DNA from 4 places in the Paenibacillus sp. FSL L8-0494 genome. Region 2 is predicted to be linked to each of the others. Evidence: predicted binding sites of a transcription regulator. Region 2 holds the regulator's gene; each other region holds the start of a gene.

The links. The regulator Rex, encoded in region 2, represses fermentation and respiration genes when NADH is low (regulators of the CRP and FNR family bind a similar motif). The targets are predictions, from matches to a motif close to TTGTGAAATATTTCACAA.
Region 1: the regulator Rex is predicted to act here: its motif matches at 5,915-5,932, upstream of NYE35_RS30815 (cytochrome ubiquinol oxidase subunit I).
Region 3: the regulator Rex is predicted to act here: its motif matches at 4,283-4,300, upstream of NYE35_RS29390 (formate/nitrite transporter family protein).
Region 4: the regulator Rex is predicted to act here: its motif matches at 1,553-1,570, upstream of NYE35_RS16650 (cytochrome ubiquinol oxidase subunit I).

What each region holds. Positions count from the first base shown of each region.
Region 1 is NZ_JBBOPQ010000001.1:6,839,580-6,847,931, reverse strand. Features, by position in the region: gene walK (cell wall metabolism sensor histidine kinase WalK) at 1-131, shown strand, start outside; gene NYE35_RS30850 (YycH family regulatory protein) at 128-1,420, shown strand; gene yycI (two-component system regulatory protein YycI) at 1,459-2,199, shown strand; gene NYE35_RS30840 (MBL fold metallo-hydrolase) at 2,214-3,020, shown strand; gene NYE35_RS30835 (hypothetical protein) at 2,989-3,195, opposite strand; gene NYE35_RS30830 (S1C family serine protease) at 3,584-4,831, shown strand; gene NYE35_RS30825 (cold-shock protein) at 5,251-5,451, shown strand; gene NYE35_RS30820 (cold-shock protein) at 5,544-5,771, shown strand; gene NYE35_RS30815 (cytochrome ubiquinol oxidase subunit I) at 5,994-7,397, shown strand; gene cydB (cytochrome d ubiquinol oxidase subunit II) at 7,384-8,352, shown strand, end outside.
Region 2 is NZ_JBBOPQ010000001.1:4,690,319-4,698,670, reverse strand. Features, by position in the region: gene dinG (ATP-dependent DNA helicase DinG) at 1-2,602, shown strand, start outside; gene NYE35_RS21310 (redox-sensing transcriptional repressor Rex) at 2,733-3,386, shown strand; gene NYE35_RS21305 (amidohydrolase) at 3,373-4,674, shown strand; gene NYE35_RS21300 (cell wall elongation regulator TseB-like domain-containing protein) at 4,847-5,365, shown strand; gene NYE35_RS21295 (hypothetical protein) at 5,776-6,318, shown strand; gene NYE35_RS21290 (AAA family ATPase) at 6,311-7,813, shown strand; gene NYE35_RS21285 (3-hydroxyacyl-CoA dehydrogenase family protein) at 7,947-8,352, shown strand, end outside.
Region 3 is NZ_JBBOPQ010000001.1:6,502,960-6,511,311, forward strand. Features, by position in the region: gene NYE35_RS29370 (GNAT family N-acetyltransferase) at 1-357, shown strand, start outside; gene NYE35_RS29375 (MOSC domain-containing protein) at 447-1,091, opposite strand; gene NYE35_RS29380 (GNAT family N-acetyltransferase) at 1,072-1,602, opposite strand; gene NYE35_RS29385 (MFS transporter) at 1,671-2,891, opposite strand; gene NYE35_RS29390 (formate/nitrite transporter family protein) at 3,352-4,179, opposite strand; gene NYE35_RS29395 (FAD-dependent oxidoreductase) at 5,426-6,790, opposite strand; gene NYE35_RS29400 (formate--tetrahydrofolate ligase) at 7,128-8,352, opposite strand, start outside.
Region 4 is NZ_JBBOPQ010000001.1:3,654,249-3,662,600, forward strand. Features, by position in the region: gene NYE35_RS16640 (hypothetical protein) at 1-70, shown strand, start outside; gene NYE35_RS16645 (hypothetical protein) at 51-1,169, shown strand; gene NYE35_RS16650 (cytochrome ubiquinol oxidase subunit I) at 1,735-3,099, shown strand; gene NYE35_RS16655 (cytochrome d ubiquinol oxidase subunit II) at 3,096-4,112, shown strand; gene cydD (thiol reductant ABC exporter subunit CydD) at 4,181-6,025, shown strand; gene cydC (thiol reductant ABC exporter subunit CydC) at 6,022-7,749, shown strand; gene NYE35_RS16670 (hypothetical protein) at 8,166-8,352, shown strand, end outside.

The DNA of each region.
Region 1 (8,352 bases), 2.1 Mb from region 2:
TTGGCCTTTCCATTGCCCGGGAAATTGTGAAGGCACATGGAGGCTCCATTTCCCTGCAATCCGAGCTAAATGAAGGTTCAAAGGTAACCTTTACCCTGCCTTTGAACGAGCAAAGGGGGAGTGAGGCATGAAGGAACGAATCAAATCATGCATTCTAGCCTTGCTCGTGCTCGGAAGCCTGGTTGAAAGCTATTATTTGATCTACCGTTTGCCTGGTGCTGATTCAGCAGTGCTTTCTGAGAACCTGTATGTGAAGACAGATAATATGGGTCCGGAAGAGAAGGTAGAGAACCTGTTATACCCTGACAAAATGATCATCCATATGGGGGAAGGCAAACATACGCTTTTTTATCCGGACTCTACGTTCTATAGCTTGATCATGAATCGCTTAAAAGGTCGTGGCTTCGAAAGCTTCCAGCGGCATTCGGTACAGGATTATGATTGGGATAAGATCCGCAATGAGAATCCTGGGATTGAGCTTTCATTCGGAGCGGGCATTCCGGTAACGTTATTGCAGCGGGTGATGCAGTTATCGCCAGATTCCCTTTTTGAAGGAGAAAGCATTGATCGCATTTGGATCTATAACATTAAGAATGATTCCAAGGCCCATGCAATTTTCTTCAGTACGAGAGGCGACATCATATACGAAGCGGCAAAAGCGGATTTAACGGTTCAGGATGTGCAGCAGCATGTTGATTTCGGTAAGAATTGGACGCCTTACAAGACCGTAAGCGGGGATTATTATGTGCCAGACAGTAAGATTTCTCTGGTTCAGGTAGACATGCCTTCCGGGATGTACACCATAGAGCAAATGCAGAGTAATCTTTTCTTCGATGTTGGAAGCACTAGATATATTCGGGAGAAAAACGGCTCGGAGATTTATACGGACAGCAAACGGAGCCTTCAGGTGGACCAGGGTAAGAACTGGATGAGCTATAGTGACCCTGCAGCGCTTCCAGCTGGAGAAAGTACCCCTGCCAAGGATGCTTTGGAAGCTGTAGAATTTGTGAACCAGCATGGCGGATGGAATGGGACTTACCGTTTGGAGGCTACAGAGGAAGGCAGACAGGAGAGAAAGGTCTCTTTTCAACAATATTATGGCTCCTATCCGTACGGCTCCTATCCGATTATGAGCAATTCATCATTACAGTATGGTGTAATAAATCTGGAACTGCAGCAGGGAACAGTATCCTCTTATGAACGTTCTCTAATCTATATAGATGAAAGTAAGGCCGTAAAAAAGGTAGTGGAGCTATCTGGAGGTGCGGATCTGGAGTATAGGTTGTCTCTGGTCAGTAAAACTTCGGCAGTGAAGGATTTAACGCCTGCTTATGTGCCTGAGGTGAAGGAAGATCATCTGGAGCTGATACCTGTCTGGAAAGTTACACTTAGTGATGGCAGTGTTCTTACTTTAAATTAATGGACAAGTGGTTCATATAACAATTAGGAGGTTCGGGTATGGATTGGGGAAGAGCTAAAAATGTACTGATTTGCGCCTTTTTAGGTCTGAATCTGCTGCTATGTTACCAGCTGTGGGTCGATTTGCGCGATCAGGTTAGTGCTAATCTTGATTTTACTTCCCTGTCTGCTGAGACCCAAGCCGTAATGGAGCAGAAAGGGATTCGTGTATTGTGTCCCATTCCGGCTTCTACCCCGCAGCTTCCTAACATTACTTATCGTTATTCTGCTGAAGAGCAGACTGAACCACCAATTAAATTAGATGTACCTATAGACAGCAAGCTGATCTATTCTTCCTTCTCAGAGCTTAGCAAGGCGCTTGAGGATAAGATTCCTGATATTTCCAATTATCGCTTTGATTCACAGGAAAGTGAGGTTGGGAAGTTTGTTCTTCATCCGCTGGTTCAAAATCAGTGGTCGTTGTTCCGTGTTAGGCTAGAGTTGATTAACAGTGATCAAAAAATCGTAGCTTACCGCTGGCCGAAGATTGAAATAGGGACAAGCAGCAGCGATAAAGAACAGAAGGTGCTTCCAGCATCGCAAGCACTTAGTAGCTTGATAGAGAAGTATTTTCCGGCAGATTCCGTAGTGAAGGAGATTGAGCTGGGGTATTACGGTGAGCTGTTCAACTCGGAAAGTCAGGTAGCTTCGCCGATGTGGCGGTTTATGCTGGAGAACGGCAATGCCTATTATGTGGATGCTATTAGTGCGGACATCATCAGTCCTAAGACAACAGAGTAGAAGGAGTAAGGAAAATGGGGATTTCATTTACAGTACTGTCCAGTGGTTCTACCGGCAATGTAACGGTGGTACGAAACGGGGAGACAACACTTATGATTGACGCAGGTTTTAGTGCCAAGCGGATCGATGAGCTGTTGGCCATGCGTGAACTAACGGGTAATGATATAGACGGGATTCTAGTTACACACGAACATTCCGATCATATCAAGGGACTCGGGGCCATGGCCCGTAAATACGATCTTCCGATTTATGCGAACACCAATACCTGGGGAGCTATCGAGAAGGGAATTGGTAAAATACCGGAGTATAACCGTATGATCATGGAGTCTGGCCAGCACAAGGATTTCGGCAGTATGCGAGTAGAATCCTTTGCGATTTCTCATGATGCAGCGGAGCCAGTGGGTTACAATTTTTATGATGGAAAAGAGAAGTTATGTGTAGCTACAGACCTGGGCTATGTTAGTGATAAGGTAAGAGATGCAATTTCAGATGCAGATGTATTGGTGCTGGAGGCGAATCATGATATCGAATTGCTGAGAATGGGACGTTATCCGTGGAATACGAAACGGCGCATCCTAGGCGACATGGGTCACCTTTCCAATGAGGCAGCTGGAGCTGCGCTTAGCGAAATTCTTACAGGGCGGACCAAACGGACCTATTTGGCGCATTTAAGCCGGGATCACAATATGATGGATTTGGCAAAAATGTCGGTACGCGGCGCAATGGAGGATCGGGGCTGTTTTTTCAAAGATAGTGAGTTCAGACTGTGTGATACGTATTATGATCAACCTACGCCATGGGATAAGCTGAGCCAGTCATAAGCTGATCAAGTTCAGCGGTCTTGCGATCTAATTCTTGGCGGGAGATCAGGCCTTTTTCAATCATCAATTCGATCATTGCGCTAAAGGCAAGGGTCATGTGGTAGTGTTCATCCTTTAAGTCACCAAGCTTACCGATAAACTCGACTAAATCCATACTTGTTGAAAAAGAACTCATAATTAATCCTCCTTTAATAGTGTGAATTTATAGTGTAATTAGAACTGAAAACTGTAAAAAATTCGCAGGTGTTTTAGCTGAGGAAAATCCCGAATTGCAGGTTGCCTGTGATACAATTAAAAGCGTGATGAGCAAAGCTAAAATTTTAGGGACACTTCTATTTTATTGTAGTCTTTTAAGTTGCAAAATATTCCTAATAGAGAAGATATATTAAAAGATTATCATAATCTAACGATTGATCGAAACTCTTGTGGGGTTAATGGATAAAGTGAAACTTTTTAGTGATATTTGGAGTCTAATGGTTACAGAGGTTTGGTTCGGACGTGGTTGCTATAGGTTCAGGTCTTAACAACAGTGAACGCTTGGCAATAGAAGGGGGAGATTTTCGGTGGGATTGTTTGATGATGATTTCTATTCAACTAAAGTTTCGCGGTCCAGAGGGGATGAAGCATCAAAGGGATCGTTTGCTAACCGTAGACATTCTGTACGCAGATCGCGTAAAGGGCTATCTACCTGGCAAATATCCGCCGTTTGCTCCTTAGTCAGCGCTGTGGTGGCAGTTCTGTTATTCAGTATGTTTACAGGCCAGATGAGTCATGAGACTGCTCAAAAGCCGGTTGTAACAACTGGAAATGTTGCCCCAAGCAGTAGTGATCCATTTGACCGGATTATTCAAGCTGCTGCCACGGTTCGCCCTGCAGTAGTAAGTATTATCAATCATAAAGAAGATAATGAAGAATTAAACATTCTGGATGAGTCCGCACTAGGCTCAGGAGTGATCTATAAAAAGACAGGAAATAAAGCATTTATCATTACCAATAATCATGTCATCGAAGACTCCGGTAATCTCGAGGTAGTTACAGTGAACGGAGAGACCCGTAAGGCAACACTCGTTGGAACGGATAAAGTAAGCGACATTGCGGTACTCTCTATTGATGCCAAAGGAATCGATACCATCGCGCAGCTCGGTGATTCCTCTAAGCTTCGTCTAGGTGAAACGGTCATTGCTATCGGTAATCCGCTAGGACTTGGTGATACATTGACCTCGGGGATTGTTAGCTATACTGAACGGATGGTTCCCGTATCCCTTAATCAGGATGGAGTATATGACTGGGAACAAGAAGTGATACAGACTGATGCGGCGATTAATGAAGGAAATAGTGGCGGCGCGTTAGTGGATCTCGATGGCAAGGTCATTGGAATTAACACGATGAAGATTTCAGATACGGGTGTAGAGGGTCTGGGTTTTGCAATTCCTGCGAATCATGTGATAGATATCGCTAATGAGCTGGCTGAAAAAGGGCATATTGCCCGTTCGTACTTGGGTGTATATTCAGTTGATTTGAACAATCCGTACGTTCCACTAGCAGAAGATCAACGCAATGAATTGAACCTGCCGAACAGTGTTAAGGATGGAGTAGTTGTTCTAGAAGCCGTTGGCCCTGCGAAGGAAGCTGGACTGCAATTCAATGATGTCATTACCAAATTTAATGATCAATCCATCATATCTACCCTTTCTCTTCGCAAGTACTTATATAATCATACGAAGATCGGTGATGATCTGAAAATTACTTACTATCGAAACGGCGAGGCCAAACAGGCAACAGTTAAACTTCTTGAAAAACCACAGGAATAATATGCTGGAAGTCGGTATATAATGATATAGCAGTTACGACAAGTAGAGCGGACTACCCCTTCGATTCCGAGGGGGTACCTTCTTGAAAAAGCGGATAAAAGTAACGTTTTTGGGAAAGCTATTTTTCTAAAACCATGATAATTATGCCAGAAAAAGGATCTATTTAGGTAATAAACACTAAGTGGCAGCCCTTACATTGGAAGGTAATACTTATTAGGGCAAAACCGGATATATTCGGATGCTTGCTTGCCTTTGCTAATCAGGTGTGGTAATATGATATCAATCATACATTTAGTCCCTAATTCTCGCATTGAAAAGGGCTGTCATATTTGGTAATACAACCTTTTTCAATGTGTGAATTTTTTCTTTGTTTGAAGATAAAAAGAACATATTAATTTAAATTTGTGGAGGTAACACACATGCAAACAGGTACAGTTAAATGGTTCAACGCAGAAAAAGGATTCGGATTTATCGAAGTTGAAGGCGGAAGCGACGTATTCGTTCACTTCAGCGCAATCACTGGCGACGGCTTCAAAACTTTGGACGAAGGCCAACGCGTTGAATTCAACGTTGTTCAAGGCAACCGTGGACCACAAGCCGAAAACGTTGTAAAACTGTAATAATAGAAGAAACCGTCCCAGCTTGTGAAAGTTGGGACGGTCTTTTTATATCTAGTTACTCACTATTGACTTACAGGATGGGAGGAACGGCAATGAACTACCGGAAGAAACCTTTGGAAGAAATACCGGAAGAAAATACCGCAATTTGGGCATGTACCAATGAGGGATGCAACGGATGGATGAGGGATAATTTCGCATTTGAACATGCGCCTTCTTGCCGTCTATGTGACTCTCCAATGGTTCGCAGCACGAAGATGCTACCCCAATTGCTTAATTCGAATGGCGATCTCAAATCGCTGAAGAAGGGTATTTCCATCTAACCAATACCTAAATGAGTCAAGCATTTAATAGAACGACGAACCACTCAAGACGGGTAAACCGTCTTATTTTTTTTGCTTTCTTTATGCTAAATTGTGATCTTTGTCACAAATCATTTGAATTTCACCGTTAAATGACTATCTTTATGTGACATTTATCACAAAAAGAAGCTTAAATTTTTGACAGAATATAGTTAACGAAAAGGGGAGAAGGAAGGGACAAATATGGATACAGTAATGCTGTCGCGTATACAATTTGCGTCGACGACAATATTCCACTATTTCTTTGTACCGGTATCAATCGGACTAGCGCTCTTGATTGCAATCATGGAGACAATGTACGTTAGAAAAGGTAATGAAGAGTACAAAAAAATGGCGCAGTTCTGGGGAAAGCTATTCCTCATCAATTTTGCAGTAGGGGTAGTTACAGGGATATTGCAGGAATTTCAGTTCGGGATGAACTGGTCCGATTATTCACGTTTTGTGGGTGATGTATTCGGGGCTCCACTTGCAGTTGAGGCATTGGCAGCCTTTTTCCTGGAGTCTACTTTTATTGGGATATGGATATTCGGCTGGGATAAGGTTTCCAAGCGAGTACATTTACTGTCCATCTGGCTGGTAGCATTCGGTACGATGTTATCTGCATTCTGGATTCTAGCGGCTAACTCTTTTATGCAGCATCCTGTGGGTTTTGAGATAAATAATGGACGTGCAGAAATGAATGATTTCTTCGCGCTTATTACGAACGGACAATTGCTGGTTGAATTCCCACATACAGTACTGGCTGCTTATGCAACAGGTGCTTTTCTTGTAACAGGTATTAGTGCTTATAAAATATTGAAGAAACAAGAGGTTTCTTTCTTTAAGAAGTCTTTTCAGATTGCAGCTATCGTAGGGATTATTTCTTCTATTGGTGTAGCTGTTGCTGGTCACGCCCAAGCGCAATATTTGGTTGAAACTCAACCAATGAAAATGGCAGCTTCCGAAGGACTGTGGGGTAAGAGTGGTGACCCGGCACCTTGGACCGTATGGGCAAACATTGATCCAGAGAATCAAATCAGTACTGGAGAATTTCAAATTCCTTATATGCTGAGTTTCCTTTCATACAGTAAATTTTCCGGTGAAGTTAAAGGTATGCTTGAGCTGCAAGCGGAGTATGAGCAAACCTATGGCCCCGGTGACTATATTCCACCTGTACGTACGACATTCTGGAGTTTCCGGATCATGGTTCTAGCAGGAACGTTAATGATTGTATTGGGAATGTACGCTATGTACTTAATGTGGCGCAAAAAAATGGACCGTCCGAACACTTGGTTTATGCGGTTCATGTTATGGGGCTTGTTGCTTCCTCCGATTGCGAATACAGCCGGTTGGGTCATGACCGAATTCGGGCGTCAGCCATGGACGGTATTCGGACTGATGACAACGGAAGACAGTGTGTCGCCTAATATTACAAGTGGTCAAGTTCTGTTCTCCGTGATTTCTTTTACAACGATTTATTTAATTCTAGGATTAGTGTTGGTCGGATTGTTTATTAAAGTGATTAAAAAAGGTCCTTATGCGATGGATAACGATCACGGCGATTCGAATGATCCATATAACGAGGAGGGTTCCCATGATATCTCTTAATGAATTGTGGTTTGTGCTGATTGCAGTTCTGTTTATAGGGTTCTTCTTCCTGGAGGGTTTCGATTTCGGCGTAGGGATGGAAACACAAATTCTCGCTAAAAATGATACAGAGCGCCGTGTTCTGATTAACTCGATCGGACCCTTCTGGGATGGGAATGAGGTATGGCTTATCACAGCTGCGGGTGCAATGTTTGCGGCTTTCCCGGAGTGGTATGCAACGCTGTTTAGTGGATTCTATATTCCTTTTGTATTTGCCTTATTAGCTCTGATAGCGCGTGGTGTCGCTTTTGAATTCAGAGGTAAACGTGATTCATTAGCTTGGAAAAGAACTTGGGATGCCTGTATTTTTATCGGCAGCTTCCTTCCACCATTCCTCTTGGCTGTAGTGTTTGCAAGCTTTATCAAAGGGTTGCCTATTGATGGGGATATGCAAATGTATGCAGGGTTCACAGATATCGTGAATGTGTACACTGTAGTAGCAGGGCTTACTGTTGTCCTTCTGTGCCTGGTGCATGGTCTCATGTTCACAACGCTGCGTACAGTGGGTGATCTACAGGCTCGCGCTCGCAAGTTGGCTCAAAAATTGCTAATACCGCTCGCAGCTTTATTTACTGCTTTTGTGATTATGACTTATAATATGACGGATATTTTCGAGCAACGTGGAACGATTCTTATGATTATTGTAGCCCTGGGAGTCGTCGCCTTTGTATTGTCCGGTTACTTCATGACGAAGAAGAAGGACGGCTACGCTTTTGGAATGACAGGAGCGGTAATGGCGCTTTCGGTAACTTCTATCTTTGTAGGATTGTTCCCGCGTGTTATGATTAGTTCAATTGATCAAGCTTTTAATTTGACGATCACTAATGCGGCTTCGGGCCATTACTCTTTGAAGGTAATGACGATTGTGGCACTGACCATCCTTCCGTTCGTATTGGGATATCAAATTTGGAGTTAC
Region 2 (8,352 bases):
TAATGTCGCTTTCGACTTCCATTTTTTACAAAATGCTTTAGATCGTTGTGGTTATTTGCCATTTCAAGGGCGGATTTTGGATACGATTGATTTTCTGAAAATTTGCTTTCCTTCGCTCACATCTTATCAGCTAGGCTCTGTCAGTGCTCATTTTGGAGTGACACATGATCGTCCGCATCAGGCAGATAGTGATGCACTTGCGACTGCTTTAGTGCTGTTGAAATGTCTGGAGGAGCTCTACGAGCTGCCGCTGCTTACGATCCAGAGACTCTGTGAGCTGTTTACCGAAGAGGATAGTGATCTGGGCTGGTACTTTGATGGTCTGCTGCGAGAGCGGGAAGCGGAGACGCTACAGCCCGAAGGTGATCTGACTTTCTATCGTCAATTAGCGCTTGCAGTAGGAGACTGGACGGAGTTAGCGCCACCTAGAGATGAGCATGTAGAGAATCCGCTAGCGAATTTATCTTTTACTGATTATATGGACGAAGTAACCAAACGACTTAAAGACACATTACCGCAGTATGAAAGCCGGGAAGCTCAGGATATTATGATCAATGAGGTGATGACGGCACTTGCCGAAGACAAACACCTACTGATCGAAGCGGGCACAGGAACCGGTAAATCGCTCGGTTATTTGTTGCCTGCCATTTATCAAAGCGTTCGCACCAATGAAAAAGTCATGGTCAGCACTCATACCATTAATCTGCAGGACCAATTGCGCGAGCGGGATATCCCTTTGTTAACGCAGGTAGTTCCTTTTCCGTTTAAAGCTGCTATTTTTAAGGGAAGAGGACATTATTTGTGTCTGCGTAAGTTTGAGCATAAAATTAATAAAAAGGACTTTATAAGCCCAAGGGAAGATGCGCTTACTGCAGCTCAGATGATCGTATGGCTCACTCAAAGTGAATCAGGGGATGATGAAGAGCTGAATTTAAGCGGCCGGGGCGGTGATTTCTGGGAGACGGTGGCAAGCGATACCGATTCCTGTCTGGGACGTTCCTGTCCTTGGTTCCGCAAATGCTATTATCATAGGGCCAAGCATGAAGCTGGGATTGCTGACGTGGTCATTACGAACCACTCCAAGCTATTCGCAGATGTTAAAGCTGGGCACCAGCTGCTTCCAGCTTACGAGCATCTTGTAATTGATGAAGCACATCATTTAGAAGATGTGGCTGGTAAACATCTTGGCATGCATATGAAGCATTTCACTGTGGCACACACGTTATCGCGACTGTATAAAGATAGCCGAAACGGACAGCTTCCTGCTCTGCGCCAGATCTTACAGTCGTCAGGCAGTGAAGAGGCTTCAGAATGGAGCGGAGTCATCGATCGGATCTACCCGGATCTGCTTACTGTCAAAGAAACCTGGGATGCACTCAGCGACAAGCTGTTCAGCCTTTTGCCGGAACGCAGTGATGCAGCAGCAGGGGAAGCGGGACAACTGGTTATGCGTTTGCTTCCCGCCCGTAAGCCGAAGGATTGGGATGAATTAGTTGCGCTTGAGAACACTATGAATCTGACGTTAAGCGACATCATCCGTAAGGGTGATAAAATGCTTAATGAGATGCGTGACCAGGAAAGCCAATCCTCAGCAGACAGTCTTGTTACTGATATTAGCGGTTTATTTAAGGATTTGGCTTCCATACGTGAGCAAGTAAGATTCTTTATGGGGCTGAATGACGATAATGTAGTATATTGGCTGGAGGCAAATGGAAATTACCGCAGCAAATCACTGCAGATGTATGCCGTCCCTGTGGATGTTAGCAGCCAGCTTAAAGAGTTGTTCTTCGATAAGAAAAAAAGCATCGTGCTTACCTCGGCGACGCTGTCTGTAGATAAATCTTTTCAGTTTATGATTGATAATCTCGGACTTAACGAAGCTGCGGAAGAGGGACGTCTAATGACTTCACTCCTTCCTTCTCCCTTTAAGTATCGCGAGCAGGCGCTGCTAGTTATACCGCGTGATTTTCCTAGTGTGAAGGGCAGTGTGGGCGATGCTCGATTTGTCGATACACTCGTACAGTCGTTAGCAGAAGCTGCCAAAACAACACGTGGGCGGATGCTGGTTCTGTTTACTTCTTATAAAATGCTGCGTCAGGTATATGATCCGCTTAAAGAGGCTTTGGCCTCACAAGAGATTACGGTGCTTGGTCAAGGCGTGGAAGGTGGCAGCCGGAGCAAGCTGATCCGCCGCTTTCAGGACAGTGCAGCATCCGTTCTGCTGGGGACGAGCAGCTTCTGGGAAGGTGTAGATATTCCAGGTGAAGCACTGACTTGCCTGGCCATCGTGAGACTTCCGTTTCAACCGCCGAATCACCCGTTGGCGGAAGCGAAGTCGGAGTTATTGCAGGCTCAGAAGAAGAATCCGTTCATGAAATTGTCTGTTCCTCAAGCGGTTATTCGCTTTAAGCAGGGATTCGGAAGACTGGTTCGCACGGCGCAGGATCGCGGAATAGTTATTGTTTATGATACAAGGGTTATTGAATCTCATTACGGGAAGTATTTCCTTTATTCATTGCCTGGTCCCAAAATGGAGCATATGCTGACTGATCAAATGGTCCCCCGCATAGCGGAATGGCTAGAGGATGGCGGCGCTTCTTAAAATGCTCGTCTTCAGTTTAGCTCCTCCTTATCCTTAAGGGCGGTAAGTTACAGTACCGCCCTTAATAAGGAGAGGTATACGTTTGAATATGGATTTTCACAAGAACATTACTATTTTTAGGAGGAAAAATATGAAATCGGATAAAATATCAGAAGCCGTTGTTCGCAGACTACCTGTGTATTTGCGTTTTTTGAATGATCTCCAGAATCGCGAAATATTAACAGTTTCCTCTCAGGAACTTGGACAAAAGCTGGATCTTAATCCCGCACAGATTCGTAAGGATTTAGCGTATTTTGGTGACTTCGGCAGAAAAGGTATCGGCTATGATGTAACGTATCTTATTGAGAAAATCCGTCATATTCTGAAGCTGGATCAACAGCTTAATGTAGCTTTAGTAGGGGCAGGTAATCTCGGACATGCCTTGTCTAATTACAATGCATATCTTAAAGATACAATGAAAATCACCGCTATATTTGATTCGTACGCTCCTAAGGTTGGACGTAAGATCAACTCCCTTACTGTGCAACCAATGGATGAACTAGGCAGCACGATTCGTGAGCAAGGTATTCGCATTGCCATTATTACCGTACCTGATTCAGAAGCTCAAAATGTAGCAGATATTCTCATTTCTTCTGGGATTGAAGCGATTTTGAACTTTGCCCCTGTGATTCTGAAGACACCACCGAATATCCGGGTGCATGCAGCTGATTTTACAACTGATCTGCAAAGTCTTGCTTATTACTTGCGGGATGGAAAGGAAGAAAGCGAACATGAACAGCAATAAAACGATAATTAAGGGCGGGTATTTTCTGACTCCGGGAACGGATGAGCCGGTTCTGAGTGGATATATGACTATTGAAGATGATTTAATCACTTACATAGGAAAAGAAGAGCCTCAGATGGAAGCTGGAGTGCAAGTGGTTGATGGCAGTCGTCTGCTGTTCATGCCTGGACTTGTAAACACACATGGTCATGCGGCGATGTCTTTGCTGCGTGGATATGGAGATGATTTAGCGCTACAAGTGTGGCTTCAGGAGAAAATGTGGCCGATGGAGGAAAAGTTCACCGGTGATGATGTATACTGGGGAACCTCCTTATCTGTATTGGAAATGCTGAAGGGTGGAACTACGACCTTCCTCGATATGTATGATCATATGGACCGAGTAGCTGAGGTAGCTGAGTTATCAGGTATCCGTTCCGTATTGATGCGTGGTGTGATCGGGTTATGTCCAGAGGATGTACAGAATCACAAGCTTGCGGAAGCGATTTCTTTTGCCCGTAACTGGCATGGAAAGGCGGACGGTAGAATTACTACTATGATCTCGCCGCACGCCCCTTATACTTGCCCTCCGGACTTCCTGGTTAAGTTCGTGCAGGCAGCGCATGATCTGGATTTACCGATGCATACGCATATGTCCGAAACGAAACGTGAAGTGGAACAAAATGTGGCGGATTACGGGTTGCGTCCTGTAGCTCACTTAGAGAAGCTTGGAATGTTCACACGTCCCTCGATAGTTGCACATGGTGTTCATTTAAATGATGAAGAGATTGAGATCTTGGCTCGCCATAATGTGGGTGTCTCTCATAATCCGGGCAGTAATTTGAAGCTGGCTAGCGGAGTGGCTCGGGTTACTGATCTTCTAAAAGCTGGTGTGAAGGTGTCTCTTGGCACGGATGGCGCGGCAAGCAACAATAACTTGGATATGTTTGAAGAGATGCGGCTTGCAGCTCTCATTCATAAGGGTGTCAGCGGTGATCCAACGGCTGTTCCAGCTCCAGAAGCTCTACGTATGGCTACAGAATATGGCGCCCAGTCCATCTTTTTAAATAATGTAGGTAGACTTGCTGTTGGGATGAAAGCTGATTTCATTGCAATTGATATAGATCAGCCGCATTTGCTGCCACACACAGATCTGTTGTCTCATGCAGTTTACTCTGCTAGCGCTAAGGATGTTGAGCATGTGTGGGTGAATGGTAAACAGGTCATCAAGCATGGACAATGCTTAACCCTGGATGAGGAAGCTATCCGGCGTAAAGCGCAAGAAGCCTTCGAAGGTTTATTGAAGCGTTAAGTCTGGATAATAACGAATAAATAATAGGCTGCGACTTTTTGCTTTTAGCAAAAGTTGCGGCCTTTTGTACATTTTAAAGGCTGGGAAAGCTAGAAAATTATGAAATTTTGGATAAACACGCGGGTGTGTTATATAATCAAAAAAGATATATTACTAGAAAGGGAGCTGTACCTTGAAGAAAAGGAAAAAATGGATCCTCCTGGGGTCAGTTCTGATTCTGCTCCTGGGGTTTGGACTTATCCAGTTCTATGCCTATATTATGAAAGATCAATGGAACGAGCGGGATATCGCCAAGGATGTTGCCAAAACCAGAGCGGGTCTAACAGAGGTAACCAAAGCACAAAAATCGGTTTGGGATGAAAATGCAGTGTACTGGGTTTTAACAGGAAAAAATGAAGCCGGGACTGCTCTTATGGTCTGGGTCCGCTTTACGGTAGATGGAAAATATGCTGAAGGCGACGACGCAGTGTTTGCTGAGGAACTAAGTAAAGGAACCTCAGAAGCCCAAATACGCGGCATTATCAAAGCTGATCTTCCGGACATAACGATTGAACGCTTGCTGCCGGGAGTATATAACGGAGAGTATGCTTGGCAGCTTTTTTATAAACAGAGCGGTCGGTATTATTATCAATTTTATCGGTTTTCGGATGGGTCCCGAATGGGTGAAGGTTACAGTTTACCTAAAAGTTAAGCCGAACATAAGGAAATTAAGGGTGGCAATGTAAACAAGCGAACTTATTATAAGTTCGCTTGTTTACATTTATTTGATGTACAAAAGTGATATACTAAGTGATATACTGAATGGGTGGTTATCACCGAATATTCTCTTAAATTCACATACAAAAATAGGCCGATTGATTAAAAATCAAGGCCGATTTTGTCGAAAACGAGGAATATATTTGGTATTGATGGAAATATTTAAAAAATTAAATTTTAAATATATTCACATTTATTTTGAAATTAGTATATACACCTGTGATATACTACTACTTGTAATTAGAACAGCAATAAGAGACTTCAGTCTCTCTGATGAGCTCTCAAGTAGCTATAAATTATTATACTGAGCTTTATATTTTGTCATCTTTGAGAGGAGGACGTTTCTTGAAATTACGTCTTGTACCTGTGCTGATAACGTCTCTACTGTCGGCTACTCTATTGTTTGGTGGCTTCTTTTTGTATCGTCAGTTTGCAATGCAGGAACCACTTCAGAAGATTGTATCTCAATATGAGGGCGTCAATGATTCTCATATCAGTATTAACCGCAATGAGGTCACTTTGAAACTTGATCTCCAGCCAGGCACGAAATTACGTGAACTGGTTCAGTACGTCTCTAAAGAAGGAAAATCGATGATTGATGGACGTACACTGAAACTTGATGTAGAACAGAACTCCAGTGAACTGCTGGATGAATACTGGGATAAAGCGATGTTCTCTGTAGCTGAAGCCATGGAGAGCCGTAAATATACACTTATACCCACAGAACTTGATGGACTCAAAGCGCAATATCCGCAATATAAAAATGTGATAGCCTCAACAGAAATTGACGACAATAATGTCTATGTAAGCTTGAGTAATGGAAAAGAAAGCAAATTTATTATTTTGCCGCGCAAACCTGCGACATTGGGGGTATGGAATAATGCCTAAATACCTTAAAGAAATTCTAATCGGATTTGTTCCTGTCTTGTTTATTTTTATGGCTTTTCTAGGCATTAATATATTCCCGATCGTTATTGCTGCTGGGATGCTCACGGCTTTACTTATCATTGCTCATTTAAGAGGCGGACTTGCGGTAAATGCAGGTGCCGGGAAGAAACGCAAGAAGGATGGACCTTCAAAGCTTACTTTTGAAGAAATTGGCGGGCAAGACAATGCAAAGCAGGAGCTTCGTGAAGCGTTGGATTTTTTGATCCGGCATGAGGAAATCAGCAAATTCGGGATTCGGCCTTTGAAAGGGATTCTGCTTACAGGCCCTCCAGGAACAGGTAAGACCCTTATGGCTAGAGCAGCAGCACATTATACGAACTCTGTATTTGTGGCAGCATCAGGCAGTGAGTTTGTAGAAATGTACGTAGGTGTCGGTGCCGGCCGTATCCGCGATTTGTTTAAGGATGCCCGTACCCGCGCCCTTAAGGAAAACAAGCAAAGCGCTATTATTTTCATAGATGAAATTGACGTAATTGGCGGTAAGCGTGAAGGCGGACAGCAGCGAGAATATGATCAGACCTTGAATCAGCTGTTGACTGAGATGGACGGGATCTATAACAACGAAACGCCGCGCATTCTGCTGGTAGCAGCCACTAACCGTAAAGAAATGCTTGATTCAGCATTGCTGCGTCCTGGCCGGTTTGACCGTCATATTCAAGTGGACATGCCTGATAAAAAAGGCCGCAAATCGATTCTCGAATTGCATGCCAAAAATAAGCCGCTTCATGCAAATGTGAACCTCGACAAAATTTCCGAAGAAGCCTATGGTTTTTCCGGTGCTCAGCTCGAAAGTGTTATGAATGAGGCAGCAATTTATATGATGCGTGAGGAATTGACAGAGGTTGAGCAGCGGCATCTGTCGATGGCGATTGACAAGGTTATGATGGGGGAAAAAACGGACAGAGAAACTAATCACGAAGAGAAAAAACGGGTGGCGATCCACGAATTGGGACATGCCATTATGGCAGAGCTGCTGCGTCCGGGAAGTGTTAGTCAGGTTACGCTGACTCCGCGGGGGCAAGCCCTTGGTTATGTACGTCACAATCCTCAGCAAGAGCAGTATTTGTACACCAAAGATTATCTCGAAGATCAGATTATGATTGCACTTGGTGGAGCGGCTGCAGAAGAAATGTATTATGGCGGACGAAGCACAGGTTCGCGTGGCGATTTTGATCAGGCCCTGAATATTGTCGAAACCATGATGAAATCCGGATTGACTTCGTTGGGTATCGCCAAGCTGGAAATGGTTACCACTGAAGAGCTTATGAAGGAAAACAGTAAAATTTTGGATGAACTGATGGTTCGTACTCACGACCACCTTGAAAAGCAACGAAATGTATTTGATTACTCCCTTGACATTTTAATGAAGGAAGAAGTGCTCTCTGGAGAGCAATTTCGATGTCAATTTCGTGACAGCGTGCGTTTACCAGCATAAATATTTATGCTGGTTATTTTTTTTTACTTTTCAGGCATGCTAAGATATCATTATATGTCGGGCTTTATAAATTTTTGCGACAGACAAGGTACAATACAAAAGTATAGATACCTGAAAGGATGGAGACTTTTTTATGAATTTCAAGAAAATTGGTGTCATCGGCGGTGGCACAATGGGACAAGGGATTGCCGAAATGCTGGCAGCCAAGGGCCTGGATGTATTGCTGGTGGAGAAAACCCCTGAGAAACTGGACTACTCCTACGAAATGATCGAGACAAGTCTAGATAAGCAACTGGAGAAATGGGCGATCACTCAAGCTGAGAAGAAGCTGATTCTTAGCCGCATTCAAAAAGTGACACATTTCGCAGAGCTGAGCTCTTGTGACATGGTTATCGAAACAATCGTTGAGGATTTAGAAGAAAAGAAAAAAATATTAAATCAACTGGATCAAGTATGTCCAAACCACATTATTCTTGCCAGCAATACGTCAACACTTAGCTTGACTGAACTTGCAAGTTCTACAATGTATCCGGAACGCG
Region 3 (8,352 bases), 1.8 Mb from region 2:
GGCGCCTTCACTGCTGGACTTTGGGTCCGCGGCGAGCTCGCCGGCGTCATTGGGTATCACCAGATTGACTGGCATAACCGTTCCGTAGGGATTGGTTATTGGCTTGGTGATGGCTATGAAGGCAAAGGTTATATGACCAGTGCCTGCCGAGTTCTAGTAGACTACGCACTGCTGGAAATGGAGCTGCAGCGGGTAGAAATTCGCTGCGCGACCGCCAACGTAACTAGCCGGGCAATTCCTGAACGGCTTGGGTTTGTGCTCGAAGGTGTGATCAGACAGGCAGAAAAGCTGCCCGATGGCTACGTGAATCACGCCGTATATGGTTTATTGCGTAGTGAGTGGCAACTGCTCGGCTAAGTTACGTAAGCAAAGTTAAACAAACACACAAGCAGAAATAAACCTGGCTGGCACACGCCCCCAGGTTTATTTTATTGAGCAGACCAAGACTAGATCTCTGGCATACCCAGCTGTTTTCGAAACTTGTTCCGCACTACGGCTGAGAGGGCTTCCAGCTCCACAAGCTCTGCCAGAGCAGCTTCCTCTTGCAGCCCAACCTGCATTAAATGCAGTACATGCGCCACAGACGCATTGCTGTCTCCATTTTCTTTTTTGACAATTGCATCGCCGGTTGAAATCATTCCTTCACGAAGTACACGCAAGTAAAATCCGCTATACCCTGTATCCAGAACTTGAGCCGGGAGATCTGCGGGTCCATGCTTTTGTGAGATTTTGAAGCAAGGGTATCGTGGCTGGCTGACCTGAAGCAAAGTGGTGCCTATTTCATATACATCGCCAATACACACCTCTGTCTCCAGCAGACCCGTCGTGGTGATATTTTCTCCAAAAGCCGAGTACTCCAGTTTCTTTCCAAGCTGCTGTTCCCAATAAGAATAATGCTCAATGGGATAGGCGCATACCGCCTTGTCAGGACCTCCATGATGTTTAAGATCTGCCTGACCATCTCCAACAAATCCATTGGTATGCAGCCGAACCGATCCTTCTACAGGCGTTTTATAAATTCCGGTCTCCAAAGGTTTCCCCCGATAATCCACCGTCACCGGCCGACCGACGTTAAGCGAGATGATCTCCATATCCATTTCCTCCTGTCAGCATGCAGCTCATAAATACCTCATCCACATAACGGCCGCCAAGATAAAACTCCTCCCGCAGACGCCCCTCTTCCACAAAACCGCATTCCCGGTAAAAAGAAATCGCTGATTCATTACAGGATAATACACGCAGGCGAAGCTTGCGAATAGCATGCGCCGCAGCATGTCCCTTAATGGCTTCCATGAGCTGCCGGCCGATGCCTAAACGTTGATAGTTCGGATGAACAGCAATATTAACCTCGCACACATGCCGGTTGCTCTCCATTCTACTAGGGCAGCCAAACCCGACATATCCACATAGCTTGTCATCTTGCAGTGCTACGAGCTGAGAGCCCGGGGGAGCATTCAGCAAGAAATCCTCTTGTGAGCGCCACAACATAGGTCCCGGGCTAGTGTCCTCTGTCCAAATCAGATGGTCCAGATCAATCAGTTCTCGCACGTCTTTAATCTCTGATGGTCTAATAGTTAACCTTGCCTTGTTGATTTGTTTCATAAGATGTACACCCCTTGCCTTGCACCTCTATAGAATTCACAGCAGATGTTGGAATCCACTATGTATAGTTATCCTACGGACCGCTCTAATGAATGGCCTTTACGATTGAATAAAGCATGGATGACGAAAAATCCTACAGACAGCAGCGCCATCGCACAGGCCAGCCAGGCTGTTGGTGCCAAACCACCGCTATCATAAAGTCTGCCCATGAAGTAAGGGCCAATGACTCTCCCGACCGCACCAATCCCTCCGCTTAGTCCCAAATAAAATGGTGCGCTGCGCCCCGCATGATCCGAGATAAAGGATGGCATCGCTGGAGAAATCAGCATTTCTCCCAGTGTAGCAAGCACCATTCCAAGCACTAAACCAGGATAATTAGGCATCCACAAAAGAAACGCATAGCCACCCAAATAAAACAGGGCACTTGCAGTCATTTGCGCCGTTGAGGTAGACGCGAACCAGCGCTTAATCATTGTTACCAATGGCTGCGCTGCAAAAATCAAAATACCGTTCAGTGTCCAGAGAAAACCATAAGTTTTCTTAGGCCAGCCCTCTGAAATAATGAACGGAGATACACCTGTATTCCAGATAGAGTTACCGAGAAGCAGGAACAAAGAACCGATCCCCATATAAAGATAAATACGAGTATGCCCCATTAGCTTCCACGTGGATTGTTTCTCTGGTTCATTCTTCTGATGCCCCATTACCTCATGCGCAGGTTCTCCACCGATTTTCTTCAGATATACAAAAAAGAAACCCGCAAATACAGCCGAGGTTACACCATTCATCACAAAGCTTAGCATATAAGAAATATCGGCCAAAAAACCACTTAATGCCGTACCCAGTGCTACACCAATATTATTGGCGACATAAATAACATTAAACAGCTCACCACGCTGCTTCGTGAAACGAAAGCCGATAAATGCCTGAATGGCAGGTAATGATAAGGAATTAAATAATCCTACCAGTCCCATTGCAACCATAAATAACGTCCAGTTGTTACTAGCTGCCGGCAAGGTGAACAGTGCCAAAGCATTCATGGCGAGCGCTCCGACAATCAGCCGGTTAACGCCTACCTTATGATAGAGTGAGCCCCCGAGTAGTTGACCCACGATCCCACCAACCGATTGAATAAGAATCACCAGTCCAGCATCTGACATGCTGCGTCCAAGCTCATCAAATACATACATCGTAACGAGCGGCCACATCAGCGCACTACCTGTTGCATTAATTAGGCTGGCAATTAGAAATATTTTCACTTCTTTTGGATATGCCTGTAAAAACTTCATAAGTAGTGTACATCCCCTGTTATATATGTGTCATTATTCCATCCAGTATCATCCCAAAACAGGGTTATGAGCAAGCATACACATTGACGTTTTATCGTGATAAAGTATGCATGAAATCTAGAGGATAAAACGAACATATCGCATGAATTATCCCGTCTCCCTTGGGGTTCACGTCCGCAGTCCTTCCTAGCTCTAATATCTATTCTTATTTTAAAGCCGTGGCTGTCGTCCGTAAAGCAAACTAAACAAGAAGAAACTGATTCGCTTTTAGAAAGACAGGGTAATAGAGCCTAGAAACACTCCCCCTTCAAAATTCGCCGTGATCCGATTTCGTTCCCCCGAGCGCGGATATATCACGGCGGATTTTTTTGTGTCTACATAACAAAAAGCACCCCTAAAACATTAACGCCACCAATAAGGCAGACCTTGAATGTTCTATGGAGTGCTCTATAAGACGAGCTTAAGCGTGTTTTTTGACACTGCTGCCGGACATGCTATCTACGGATTGAATAGCCGTAGGTGCTTTACGCAAGTATGCCATCCAATAGGCAGCTGCGACAAATATTGCTCCACCCGTTAGATTGCCGAGCCAGACGGGAACAAAGTTAGTGAAGTATTGCCCCCATGAATAGTAACCTTCAAAAATAGCTGCTGGAATTAGGAACATGTTAGCTACAACGTGCTGGAATCCGATCGCAACAAAGGCCATCGTTGGGAACCAAATACCAAGGATTTTGCCGCTGAAGTTATCTGCTCCATAGGAGAGCCATACTGCCAGCGCAACGAGCCAGTTACAGCCGATACCCGAAACAAATGCCGGAAAGAATTCTGCATCGATTTTATGACCAGCCATATCCACCAATTTTTCTAAGTACACACCCTCTGAAGTTAAACCCACCACATGACCGAAGAAATAAGCTACAAATAATGCCCCTGCCAGATTACTAATCGTAATGAGCAAAAGATTCTTCACAACTTCCCAGAAAGAAATCTTCTTAGCCATAAAAGCGAGCGGCACGGCCATCATATTCCCTGTCAGCAGTTCTCCACCTGCAAGGAGTACCATGATCAGCCCAACGGGGAAGACTGCGGCTCCGATAAAGTTAGCAATGGAACCCCATTCCTGTGGTGCGCCAGCAATGACGCGAATATCCAATAAAAACCCGAGCGCAATAAACGCTCCTCCCAAAAAGCCCAGAATAAGTACGGTACTTAGCGGATTATGAGCTTTTTTTATGCCATTCTCTACAGTTACTTCGGCAATTTGCTGCGGTTTGCTATAAGCCATGGTTCCTATCTCCTTCATCTATTTACTTCAAATTTGTTCCTTTATGACCATTGTAGCGTGTCGTAAAACACATTAACGTGATAATTATCACTTTGAGAAAACTAAGTGAAAGTTTTCACTGACATGTCAAATTTACTGCGACCTGTGCACAAATAGAAGTTTATGTATGACCGACTAAGCCAGCATATCTTGTTTCGTTGGATTACATTTGAGCGTACGCAGCAGCTATCGGACACAGTTGTCCTTATATGCAGCTATATCTCACTGTAGCTATACCTCGCTATCGGACATCGGACTCAGTTGACCCTATTCGTAACTTTCGAGCACATTTGGCTTGCTATCGGACCCCATAGTCGCTATTGCCACCAAAAACACACTAGTTGTACCTCATTTTATGTAATAGCTGCATTGGAGTCCGAAATCACACTCAAAAGGCGATTAATTGCTAAATAGCGGCTTCTGAGTCCGAAAGCTTCTGCGGTGGGCGTTGATTCAGCACGATCGGACTCAGATGACCTTATTCGTAACTTTCGAGCACATTTGACTTGCCATCGGACATCGGACTCAGATGACCCTATTCGTAGCATTTGAGCACATTTGGCTCGCTATCGGACCCCATAGTCGCTATTGGCACGAAAAACACACTAAATGAACCTCATTCTATGCAATAGCTGCATTGGAGTCCGAAATCACACTCAAAAGGCGATTATTTGCTAATTAGCGGCTTCTGAGTCCGAAAGCTTCTGCGGTGGGCGTTGATTCAGCACGATCGGACTCAGATGACCTTATACGTAACTTTTGAGCACATTTGGCTTGCTATCGGACCCCATAGTCGCTATTGCCACCAAAAACACACTAGTTGTACCTCATTTTATGTAATAGCTGCATTGGAGTCCGAAATCATACTCAAACAGCGATTATTTGCTATATAGCGGCTTCTGAGTCCGAAAACTTCTAAGGAGGGCGGTGATTCAGCACGATCGGACTCAGATGACCTTATACGTAACTTTTGAGCACATTTGGCTTGTATCGGACATCGGACTCAAATGACCTTAACTGTAGCTTTCGAGCACATTTGGCTCGCTACCATCGCCGAAGCCATTGGATCGTACCTACCTATGCAGCTAATCATTCTGCACCTAACAAAAAAAGCAGCAATCCTCCCGTTACAGGAGAATCGCTGCTTTTCTAGCTTTATAAGGTTATCTTTTTCGTCGATAAATCACTCAGAAACAATCGTTTCTTTTTAAACTGTTACAGCCTCTTTGCTTGGTAATGTTGTCGGCAGCGCTTGAAGACCTACTGTATTCAGGAAGTTCCAAGGTTTGTTGTAATGCGGTTGGAAGAAGAAATCGATAAAGGCTAGTTGGTCGATTGTCATTTGATTTTGAATACATACAGACACTGTGTTGATCGATTGCGTCAGATCCATCTTGGACATAATTTGAGCCCCGAGAATACGGCGTGTGGCGCGATCAAACACTACTTTTAACTGAACCTGCTCAAAGGTGGGCATAAATTCTGGACGGTAGTTATCAATAATCATGGCGGTTTCCACGTCCATTCCTTCAGCCTTAGCTCCTTCTTCAGTAAGCCCTGTTGCAGCGATATTATCTTCATAAATCTTAATGCCCGAAGTCCCTTGTGTACCCATATAAGGAATGGTCTCTGTTACCAAGTTGCGTGCAACTAAGGTTCCCATCCGCACAGCATTGGTTGCCAGTGGGATATAGGCGTGTTTGCCTGTAGGGTTGTAGTGAATCGCACAGCTGTCGCCCGCGGCATATACATCTGGGCAGCTAGTCTGCATATAGTTATTGACCACAATGGCACCATTAGGCAGCATATCGACTTGACCTTTTAAGAGTTCAGTATTAGGACGGAAACCAATGCAGAGAATGACCAGATCTGTTTCATGCTCTCCTTTGCTTGTAATAACCTTTGTTACCTTACCATCTTTGCCCGCAAAAGAGCTGACCTTCTCATTCAGTGCCAATTTAATCCCATGATCCTGAAAAGATTGTTCGATCGGTGCAGTAAATTCTTGATCCAGATATTTACTCAGAATGCGATCTTCACCATCAATTAGCGTAACTTGCTTCCCATTCATTTGAAAAGCTTCCACCAGTTCAACGCCGATATATCCAGCGCCGACGACGGTGATTTTATTCGCTTGTTTAGCTTTTTCTATAATAGTGTTGGAATGATCATAGTTCTTGGAAAGTAAAATCCCCTCGAGTTCAAATCCTTCAAGCTTCGGCACAATCGGCCATGAACCTGTAGTCATAATCAGCTTATCGTAGGTGTCAGCGAACTCGTGGCCTGTCTCCAGATTGCGTACACGCAATGTTTTGGACTTCGTATCCACTGCAGTTACTTCATGACGCATATTGGTCTTTACGCCAAGCTCTGCAAGCTTTTCTGGTGAAGAATAGAATAGCCCCTCTGGGTCTTTAACCACTCCACCTACATACAAGGCAATTCCACAGGATAAGAAGGAAATATTATCATTACGCTCATATACAGTAATCTCGGCATCCGGGTAAAGCTGAGCAGTATTCACAATTGCGGCGGTTCCGGCATGGGTACATCCAATGACAGCTACTTTCATTATCTCTTCCTCCTTCAAATGGACAATCGGGTTATATATTTGACTTGCATGACCGATCAATGATGAAATCTGATCAACAATGGGTTAGTTGTGATTTATTTCACTTTATAAAATGATTATATTGTGATATTTATCACATTACAAGTCTTTTCCGCCTATATCCTCAAATTGTTCACAATTTTAAGTTTTTTTCCGCCACTGCTGCCGAATGCGACGACCTCATTAGCTTTGCCACGTGAGGGGTACATTATGATCCGCATTTGCAGGAATCCAAAGGAAGCATAAAAAAGGCTTCCCCTCTAATACCAGCAAGGAGAAGCCTTTTATTAAAACACTTTTACACCAGACCGTGAATCTCTCCGTTCTCGTCCATCCATAGTCCCTCAGCAGCTGGCTTAGCTGGCAGACCTGGCATCGTAACGATATTGCCTGTAATAACTACCGCAAAGCCTGCACCAAGCGAAAGAGTAATATCTCGGACACCAATCGTAAAACCTTCCGGTGCTCCGAGGAGTCTAGGCTGGTCGGAGAAGGAATAAGGCGTCTTCGCCAAACATACTTGAAGATCATTTAGCCCAAGCCGCTCAATAACCGCCAGACTACGCTTAGCCGCCGGAGAAAAGTTCACTTCTGCCCCGCGGTAAATCTCACGGACAATTTTGTTGATTTTGGATGAAATGTCGAGATCTTTCTCATACAAAGGAGCAAAGTGGCTCGTGCCACTATTATTCAAGAGCTTGTTCAGCTCAGAAGCCAGCTCCTGTCCACCTGCACTACCTTCCGCCCATACTTTTGAGATTGCAGCCGGCACGTTTAAATTGCGGCAGGCCTCCAGTACATCGTTAATCTCGCCCTCACTGTCCCCTTCAAAATGATTAATGGCAACTAAAACAGGGACTCCAAATTTACCGAGATTCTCTACATGGCGTTCTAAATTCACCAATCCCGCGCGCAGCGCCGTCCGATTCTCGGTTAGAAGCTCACCTTTAGGCACACCACCGTTATATTTCAAGGACTTAACAGTTACGACAAGAACAGCAGCAGAAGGGGTTAACCCGGCCTGTTGGCATTTGATATCCATGAATTTCTCTGCACCAAGATCCGCTCCGAAGCCTGCTTCGGTGACCACAACATCCCCTAGCTTAAGGGCATAACGAGTGCCAATAACACTGCTGCAGCCATGAGCGATATTCGCAAACGGACCCCCGTGCACAATAACAGGCGTACCTTCCAGAGTCTGTACCAAGTTTGGCTTAACTGCTTCCTTAAGCAGCGCTGTCATCGCTTCAACGGCCCCGATTCGCTCGGCTGTCACCGGTTGTCCCTCTTGGTCATAACCAATTAGAATACGGTTCAAACGCTTCTTGAGATCAATGAGGCTATCGCATAGGCATAACACAGCCATAATCTCAGAAGCCGTTGTAATCTGAAAGCCACTTTCCCGTACGGCTCCGTTTCCGTCTCCGAGCCCAGTCACAATACTGCGCAGGCTGCGGTCATTCATATCCATGACACGTTTCCAAACGATACGCTGCGGATCCAGTCCCAGCTCATTGCCTTGG
Region 4 (8,352 bases), 1.0 Mb from region 2:
TCCCTATTCCGGGGAAACTGACGAAAAAGGTGTGACAGGGGAGCTGGTGTGTGTATACGAAGCGTGGTGAATATGGCCAGGCCAGTGGAAAAATTGCTGTCATTGAAATTGAGAATTTTAGAAATTTTCCAAGTGGGATCGTTATGAATATGCGGGCTTCATCTCCAATGGACAACCAAATTGCCCCAAATGAAGGCGATCTGGTCCTCACTACAGCTTTAAAAGAAGCTAAATTGGAGCAAGCGACGGAAATGGGCGTAAAAGCTGTTGTTTTAGTCTGGAAAGGGGTATCTGACGATAAGGTTGAAGAGCAATATGTGCCTTTTACCACCGATTATGCAGGAATCCCTGCAATCTGGGTTAATGAAACGGAAGGGAAAAAGGTGATCAGCGCAGCTCAGGAGCATAAAGAAGGTACGGTTATTTTAGAAGCGGAAATTCAAAAAGATGCCCCAACAGAATCCTTTTATGTGAAAATTGACGGTAAGAATAAAGACGAAGCGATTATCGTAAATACCCATACGGATGGGATAAATGTAGTGGAGGAGAATGGCGCTGTGGGCATGCTGTCTATGATTCGTTACTTACAGCAGGAGCAGCCGGAACGTACGATGATTTTCGCTTTTGTGACAGGACATTTTAGATTACCGGAGTTCAAAGGGTCCTCTCAGGCAACTTCCACCTGGATGGAGGGGCATCGAGAGCTGTGGGATGGCAAGAATGGTCATTTAAAAGCTGTAGCTGGAATTACGGTTGAGCATTTAGGCAGCATGGAGTGGAAGGACGATGATACGGGTCATTATGGTCCAACTGGACAAATAAGTACAGAATATACGTATGCAGGCAATGAAATGATGGCAGCCATTTGGCTGAAGGCTATTGAAAAGACAGATAGCACACGTACTGTATTATTGCGTGGACATAACAAGTTTGAGTTTGGAGAGAGTCAGCCCTTATTTGAAGCAGGGATACCGGTGATTGGATTCATTCCAATGCCCGACTATCTGCTCGTGGATAGTGACAACAGAGAGATGGACAAATTTGATGCAAAGCTAATGCATACGCAAATTGTATCGTTGCTGAAAGCGGTCAAGCTAGTGGACGGAACGGAGACGACTAAACTCGGGAAGTCAGATGGGTATTCTTTTTTCTACGGTCGTACTAAATGATGGTGGCAGTTCAAGATTTGTCATGACGAAGATGAAATTAGCTTGAATTCAAAAACACTGATGATTTAAGTCAGTGTTTTTTTGTTGCAAAAAGGGGGTATATTACGGCTTAAAATGAGAAAATTTCGTTTTTTTGTTAGCATCGAAGTAGGAGGAAACTTGTGACATCACATATACGCTAATCAATCAATAGCTCCTTCGGGTGCTTTTTGTGTTATTCACTGAGTTGTTAGAAAGATTTGTCCCTTTCTTGAACGTTTAGGGATTAAGAGATGTCGATGATTGAAATACTTAAAATTTAAGATAAGATAACTTTAATTATTAGGCCACGTTATTAATTTGACTGCTCAGTAACAGGTAAATCAGGTTCGCCAACTCTTGCTTTGTGAAATATTTCTCTTTTTACATAGCAAAGAACGAGGAATGTCATACTAAAACGAACAGGAAACGATGTCGCTGAGCCTTGCTAAACCTGATATTGAATGCAGCCTACAGTTAGCGGGCCTAATCATAAGTATCAACTTAAGACGAAAAATGAACAGAGTTTTGAAGGGAGCAGTAAAGAATGGCAATTGATACGGTGCTATGGAGCAGGCTAGTGACAGGCTTGACTCTCGGGTTCCACGTTATTTTTGCGACGATTGGCGTCGGTATACCGCTAATGATCGCTATAGCAGAGTTCATCGGGATCCGGAAGAAAGACCCCCATTATACACTTATGGCAAAGAGGTGGTCTCGAGGATTTGTCATTTCTGTGGCGGTTGGTGTTGTGACCGGTACAGCGATTTCACTACAGCTGGCCCTGGTATGGCCGAATTTTATGAAACTGGCTGGGAATGTCATTGCACTTCCGTTATTCATGGAGGTGTTCGCGTTCTTTTTCGAGGCTATCTTCCTGGGCATTTATTTGTATACGTGGGATCGGTTCAAAAATCCATATACCCATTGGCTGCTGACGATACCGATTGTCGCCGGGGCAGGCATGTCTGCCGTTTTTATTACGACGGTGAACGGATTCATGAACCAGCCTGAAGGCTTTGTCATGGAAGCAGGCCAATTCACAGCGATTAACCCGGTGCAAGCGATGCTGAATACGGCGACGTTCTCCAAAGTGTTCCATGTATTAAGCTCGGCCTATTTAACAGGAGCTGCCTTGTTAGCCGGGATTGCAGCCTTCGCGATGCTGAGAAAAGGTGTGTCCGCATACCACAAAAAATCTTTAAATCTCATGATGGCGGTCGTTTTACTATTCGGTTTGCTGAACACGTTAGCCGGTGATGTGTCCGCCAAGTTTTTGGCCGAGCATCAACCAGAGAAGCTTGCAGCGGCAGAGTGGCATTTTGAGACGAGTAGCAGGGTGGATTTGGTTCTATTGGGATGGCTGAATACAGAGCATGAAGTTCTAGGGGCTCTTCATCTTCCGAAGCTGCTCAGCTTCCTGGCCTTTGGAAACTTTAATGCAGAGGTGACGGGGCTCGAGGAATTCCCCAAGGAAGAATGGCCACCACTTCTCGTTCATTATCTGTTTGATTTAATGGTCGGAATCGGATTTACTTTGCTCGCGATTTCGTTCCTATATTTTCTGTTTGTGTTCTGGAAAAAGCGTAATGATCTTAACAAGTGGATGCTTCGCATCATCGCACTGAGCGCCCCCCTCGCTTTTCTGGCTGTTGAGCTGGGCTGGTTTTATGCAGAGGTTGGCCGACAGCCGTGGATTATCCGTGGATATATGCGTGTTGAGGAGGCGGCCACGTCTTCACCGAATGTAAGAATTATATTCTTCGCCTTATTGCTCTTGTACATCGTTCTCGGCAGTATGTGTGTAATCGTGCTAAGACGTTTGTTCAACAATAATCCGGCAGAAGCTGAGATGGAGAAATGGATGAAGGATCATCCTAATCAATCTACGGAAAAGGGGGGCACTGAATGATGAGTTACGAATTGATTGGCATCTCGGTGCTCTGGCTGTTTTTGTACGGCTATTTAATTATAGCTTCCATTGATTTCGGAGCGGGCTTCTTCGCCTTTTATGCCCGTTTAACGAAGCAGGATCACCTCATTAATCGTCTGATTTCGCGTTATTTATCACCCGTTTGGGAAATTACAAATGTATTTTTTATCTTTTTCTACATTGGCATCGTCGGTTTTTTTCCGGACACAGCCTATTATTATGGCTCTGCGTTACTTGTTCCGGGAAGCATTGCAGTGATTCTTCTTGCGATTCGCGGTTCATTCTATGCTTTTGAAAATTACGGTTCCAAGAAAAACATAGTATATCTTTTTTTGTACGGAGCTACAGGTTTGCTTATTCCAGCATCGTTGTCAGTGGCGCTAACTTTGTCTGAAGGCGGCTTTATCGTGAAGCAGGGGGAGACGGTTTCTCTGGATTACTGGGCGCTGTTTACCAATCCGTTATCGTGGAGTATCGTTGGACTGGCAATTGTGTCCGTTTTGTTCATTAGCGGCTCATTTCTGACATTTTACGCTTCTCGGGCAGAGGATCATTCCGCGTTGAAGCTGATGCGCAACTACGCCCTGTTTTGGAGCACACCGACGATAATCCTCGCACTTACAGCATTTATCTATTTGGGTCAACACAATGAGCGGCATTTTCAAAATATGATGGATTTATGGTGGTTGCTGGCACTTTCCGTTGCTTTCTTCATGATCGCGATGTGGCTGTTATATAACGGACGCCGTTACGGATTAGCTTTTATATGCGTCATGTTGCAATTTTTCTGTGCCTTTTTCGCTTATGGGATTGGGCAATACCCTTATATTCTTGATCCGTATATCACGATTCAGAGCAGTGCAACTTCACCAGCAATGGGCTTAGCGTTAGTTATTGTGTTTATCGGCGGTCTATGCCTGTTGATCCCATCCCTTATTCTGGTCTTCAGACTCTTCCTGTTTGATGCGGATTATGTAAAAGGGAAAAAATAAAGCTGATTAATCCATTACGGCATGTTTGAGGTTTCCCTACAAGCCTATATATAAAGGAGGTGTGATCTGTGAAGAGGAAATCCAGTCTGATTTCTCAACAAATGTCTTCACAAAGGAAAAACATGGCTCTCCTCGCAATCATTTCGCTCGGGCTTGGTATAGCTATTGTGAGTCAGGCTGGACTGCTTGCTGAAGCAGTCCAACGGATTTTTGTGGAGAGAGCTTCATTTTCATCGGTTATCCTGTTGCTCGGTATACTTCTGGCTATTATGGCTGTACGCACACTATTGTCCTATGGAAACGGTATAGTTGGCTTGCACATGGCAGCTGCTGCCAAGACAAATATGCGCGCAGCCGTGCTGCAAAACTTGACCCATGCTTCCATGCCTTCAACCCTTAGTGGACAGACGGGAGGGAAGGTCAGTATTGCTCTGGATGCTGTGGATGAGGCTGATAGTTATTTCAGTCAATACATGCCGCGTATGATGGAAGCTGCTATCATCCCGGTTCTGATTTTGGTCGTTACATTTATCCAACATGCCAACACGGGGTTCATTCTATTGTTTACTGCTCCGTTCATCCCGCTGTTCATGATTTTGGTAGGGCTGAAAACGAAGAACAAATCCCAAGAAAAATATGCGCAACTCGCTGAGTTTTCAGGGACGTTTCTGGACTCTCTTCAAGGACTGGTGACATTGAAAATATTCGGACGGGCTCACCGTCAGCAACAGGAGATTGAACGCAGTAGCTTGGGTTATCGTGATGCCACGATGGGTATTCTGAAGATTGCGTTTACGAATACCTTCATGCTGGAATCAATCGTGATGCTAAGCATTGGTATTGTGGCTCTCGAACTGGCCATCCAGTTGCTTGTTTTCAAAGCTATGACGTTCCACACTGCCTTTTTCGTTTTGCTGCTCGTTCCCGAGTTTTACAACCTGTTAAAGAATACGGGAACAGCCTTTCACAGCGGCCGGACAAGTATGGGTGCGGTTCGTAAGGTGGAACAGATGCTTGAGGAAACGGCAGGGGAGAGCAGGGACGCTAATGGCATTGAAGGAGCATTAACAACCGATGGAATCGACGAGATCGACAGCATAGATAAGGTCGGGGATAGGACCGACAGAATAAGCAAACTGGAACTTGCCCATTCCGGAGACCTTTTAATACCACCGTCTATCGTAATTGACCAACTTCGGTTTCAGTATGCTCCAGATTCTTTCGAGCTTAAGACGGGGCGGATCAAGCTTAGTCCAGGAGAACACATTGCGATTGTTGGCAAAAGCGGTTCCGGCAAAACGACTTTGCTACATCTCATTGCCGGTCTGCTGAAACCAGAATCGGGTACGCTTCTGGTGAATGGAAGTCCACTCTCGCAATACGATGAAACCGAATGGTTCGAACATGTTAGCTACATTACACAGCATCCGTATATTTTTGCAGGCACATTTTCTGAAAATATTGCGATTGGTGCTGGTGGAAACATCTCCAGAGCTGAAATTGAGCGGGCGGGGGAGGAAGCCGGACTCGCTGCGCTTACAGCCCAATTAGAGCATGGATTTGATACCTTTGTTGGTGAAGGAGGCCGGGGACTGTCTGGTGGGGAAAAGCAGCGGCTTGCCTTAGCACGCGCTTTTTTGAAGCGTCCTGCTATCATTTTGTTTGATGAACCCACAGTTGGACTGGATTTGCACACCGAGCGGGTACTGCAACGCTCCATAGCCAAACTGGCAAAAACGGCTACGATGATTACGGTGGCTCACCGATTATATACGATTCAACAAGCCGACAAGATTTTGTTTATGGACAATGGAGTGTTGGTGGACTCGGGACGACATGACGAGCTTCTGGAGCGCCTGCCTCAGTATGCCGAGATGATTGATGTAGAGCGGAAAGGGGGGATATCCTCATGAATGAACTGGCTGTTCTGTCAAAGGCGATGATTCAGGAGCGCAAGGATATCATTCTTTCGATTTTGGGTGGATTTATTGCCGGCATAGCCGGTGTGGCACTCTTTTCTGCGAGCGGGTATCTGATTTCACAAACGGTATTTGCGCCACCGCTTTATACTTTAATTGTACTCACCTCCATGGTCAAACTGCTGGGTCTGCTTCGGGCGGCGAGTCGTTATGGAGAACGCTTGTATTCTCACCGGGCGACTTTCTCCATGCTTAGCCGTTTACGTACATCCTTTTTCGCCAAGCTTATTCCTTTAACGCCTGGTATATTGAACAAAAATCGAAGCGGGGATCTGCTTGCGCGGATCGTTGGGGATGTGGAAAGTTTGCAAAATTATTTTTTGCGAGTCGCTTATCCTCCGATCATGGTCGTCATGGTATTTTTGGCTACGGTGCTGTTTACTTCTACCTTTTCGATCTGGATTGCCGTTTTGTTTGTAATAGGTATGCTGGTAACGGCATTCGTTGTACCGGGAATTGTGTTACTCGGGCAGCGGAGAACACATGGACGCGTTCGTGAGCAGAGGGCGCAGCTGTCCACGGAAGTTACCGAAGTGTTGTACGGTTTCCGGGATTTGAAAGTATATGGTCAATTGGCACAGCGGGAGGAGCAGCTTCAGCATGCTTCCGCTGTATTGGCAACTGAACAGCAACGAGCAGCCGGGCACTTGCTGCGCGGGCAATCGATGCATACTTTTGTTACATTTCTCGTTTCCTGGGGAGTGCTGACGCTCGGCGCCTATTTAATTATGGAAGGAGCGCTTGCAGGCGTATTTCTTGCCATGTTGGTTATGGCATCACAAACTGTATTTGAAGAAGCGGCGGCTATGGCCACATTACCCGCGTATAAAGAGGATAGCGAACACGCAGCCAAACGACTGACGGAAACAGTTCAGACTTTTGATGAGCAGTCTTCGCAACCAAGTGGCACATTGCCTGTTAATCATGCTGTTACGATGGAACTATCCAATGTTACATTTCAATATGAAGGGGAGTGGAGACCGGCACTCAGGGATATGTCCCTGCACATTTTACCTGGCTCCAAAACGGCAATAGTCGGGCCGAGTGGGTCAGGAAAATCAACAATTATCGAATTGCTGCTCAAACTGCGAACATCAACGACTGGCGAGATACGATTAAACGGTATTTCGGTGAAGGAACTGGACGAGACGAGCATTTGGCAAACGGCTAATGTGGTATTTCAGCAAAATCATTTCTTCCGGGGAACGATTCGGGACAACCTGCTGCTAAATGGAGAAGAACACGCTGACGAACAATTGTTGGATGTGCTAGCTAAAATGCAGCTGCCCGATACATCGTTGACCGATATGGTGTATGAAAAAGGGGAGAATCTGTCAGACGGCGAGAAGCAGAGGTTGGCTATGGCGCGAGCGATGCTCCGCAAAGGACGGGTATGGCTTCTGGACGAACCAACTTCATCGCTGGATTATGTGACAGAGCATCACGTATTGAAGCATCTCTACGCACAGGCGGCTAATGATACGCTTCTCCTGATTTGTCATCGGCTAACCGGATTAGAAGAGATGGACCAGATTGTGGTCATGGACCAAGGCAGGGTAGTCGAAACGGGGTCCTATTCGGAGTTGATGGGGCAAAAAGGCTATTTTTATGAGATGAAACAAATCGAACAGCAAATGATCGGAGAAGTTGAAGTGTAAATATAGACCAAACACATCAACTTGTTGCAAATGCCACTTCTCAGATTCCGATGGTTTATACACGATTGATTCAAAAAATGGTTAAGATAAAAACTAAAGGTTGATCTTGTTTGGTATTATCCCCTTCAAGTAGACACTCGAAAAAACCTGCATGTTATCATGGAGGTTCGAGTGACACTTGGAGGGGATATTTTCATGGCGAAAAAAGGACAAACATTCCAACGGAAAAGGGCCACACAAGCTCCTTGCGAAGCTCGATTTAGATTGTAATGATCTTTATTGCTGTCACATTTTGGGTCGAGCTCTTCGTTGTATAGAGCGTAAAAACAGAATCGAAAGATGAGGCAGATCGTTTCAAGGCATTTTTTGAACTTAAGGAAAAGGTGCTAAAGAACGGGGAAGCAGGGCTGTTTTATATGGTTGCCAATAACCCGAATCATCAAACAGATCTTGGAACGAAGTTGACTATCTTCTACAATCCATCTCAATTGCGCGATAAGATTACGGATAAATCCATTAAGATCGCAGACAACATCAATGGAAATTATACTTTCCAAAAGGCGGACGTAATCTTTAAAAATGCTCAGGAAGTGAATCCTCCTT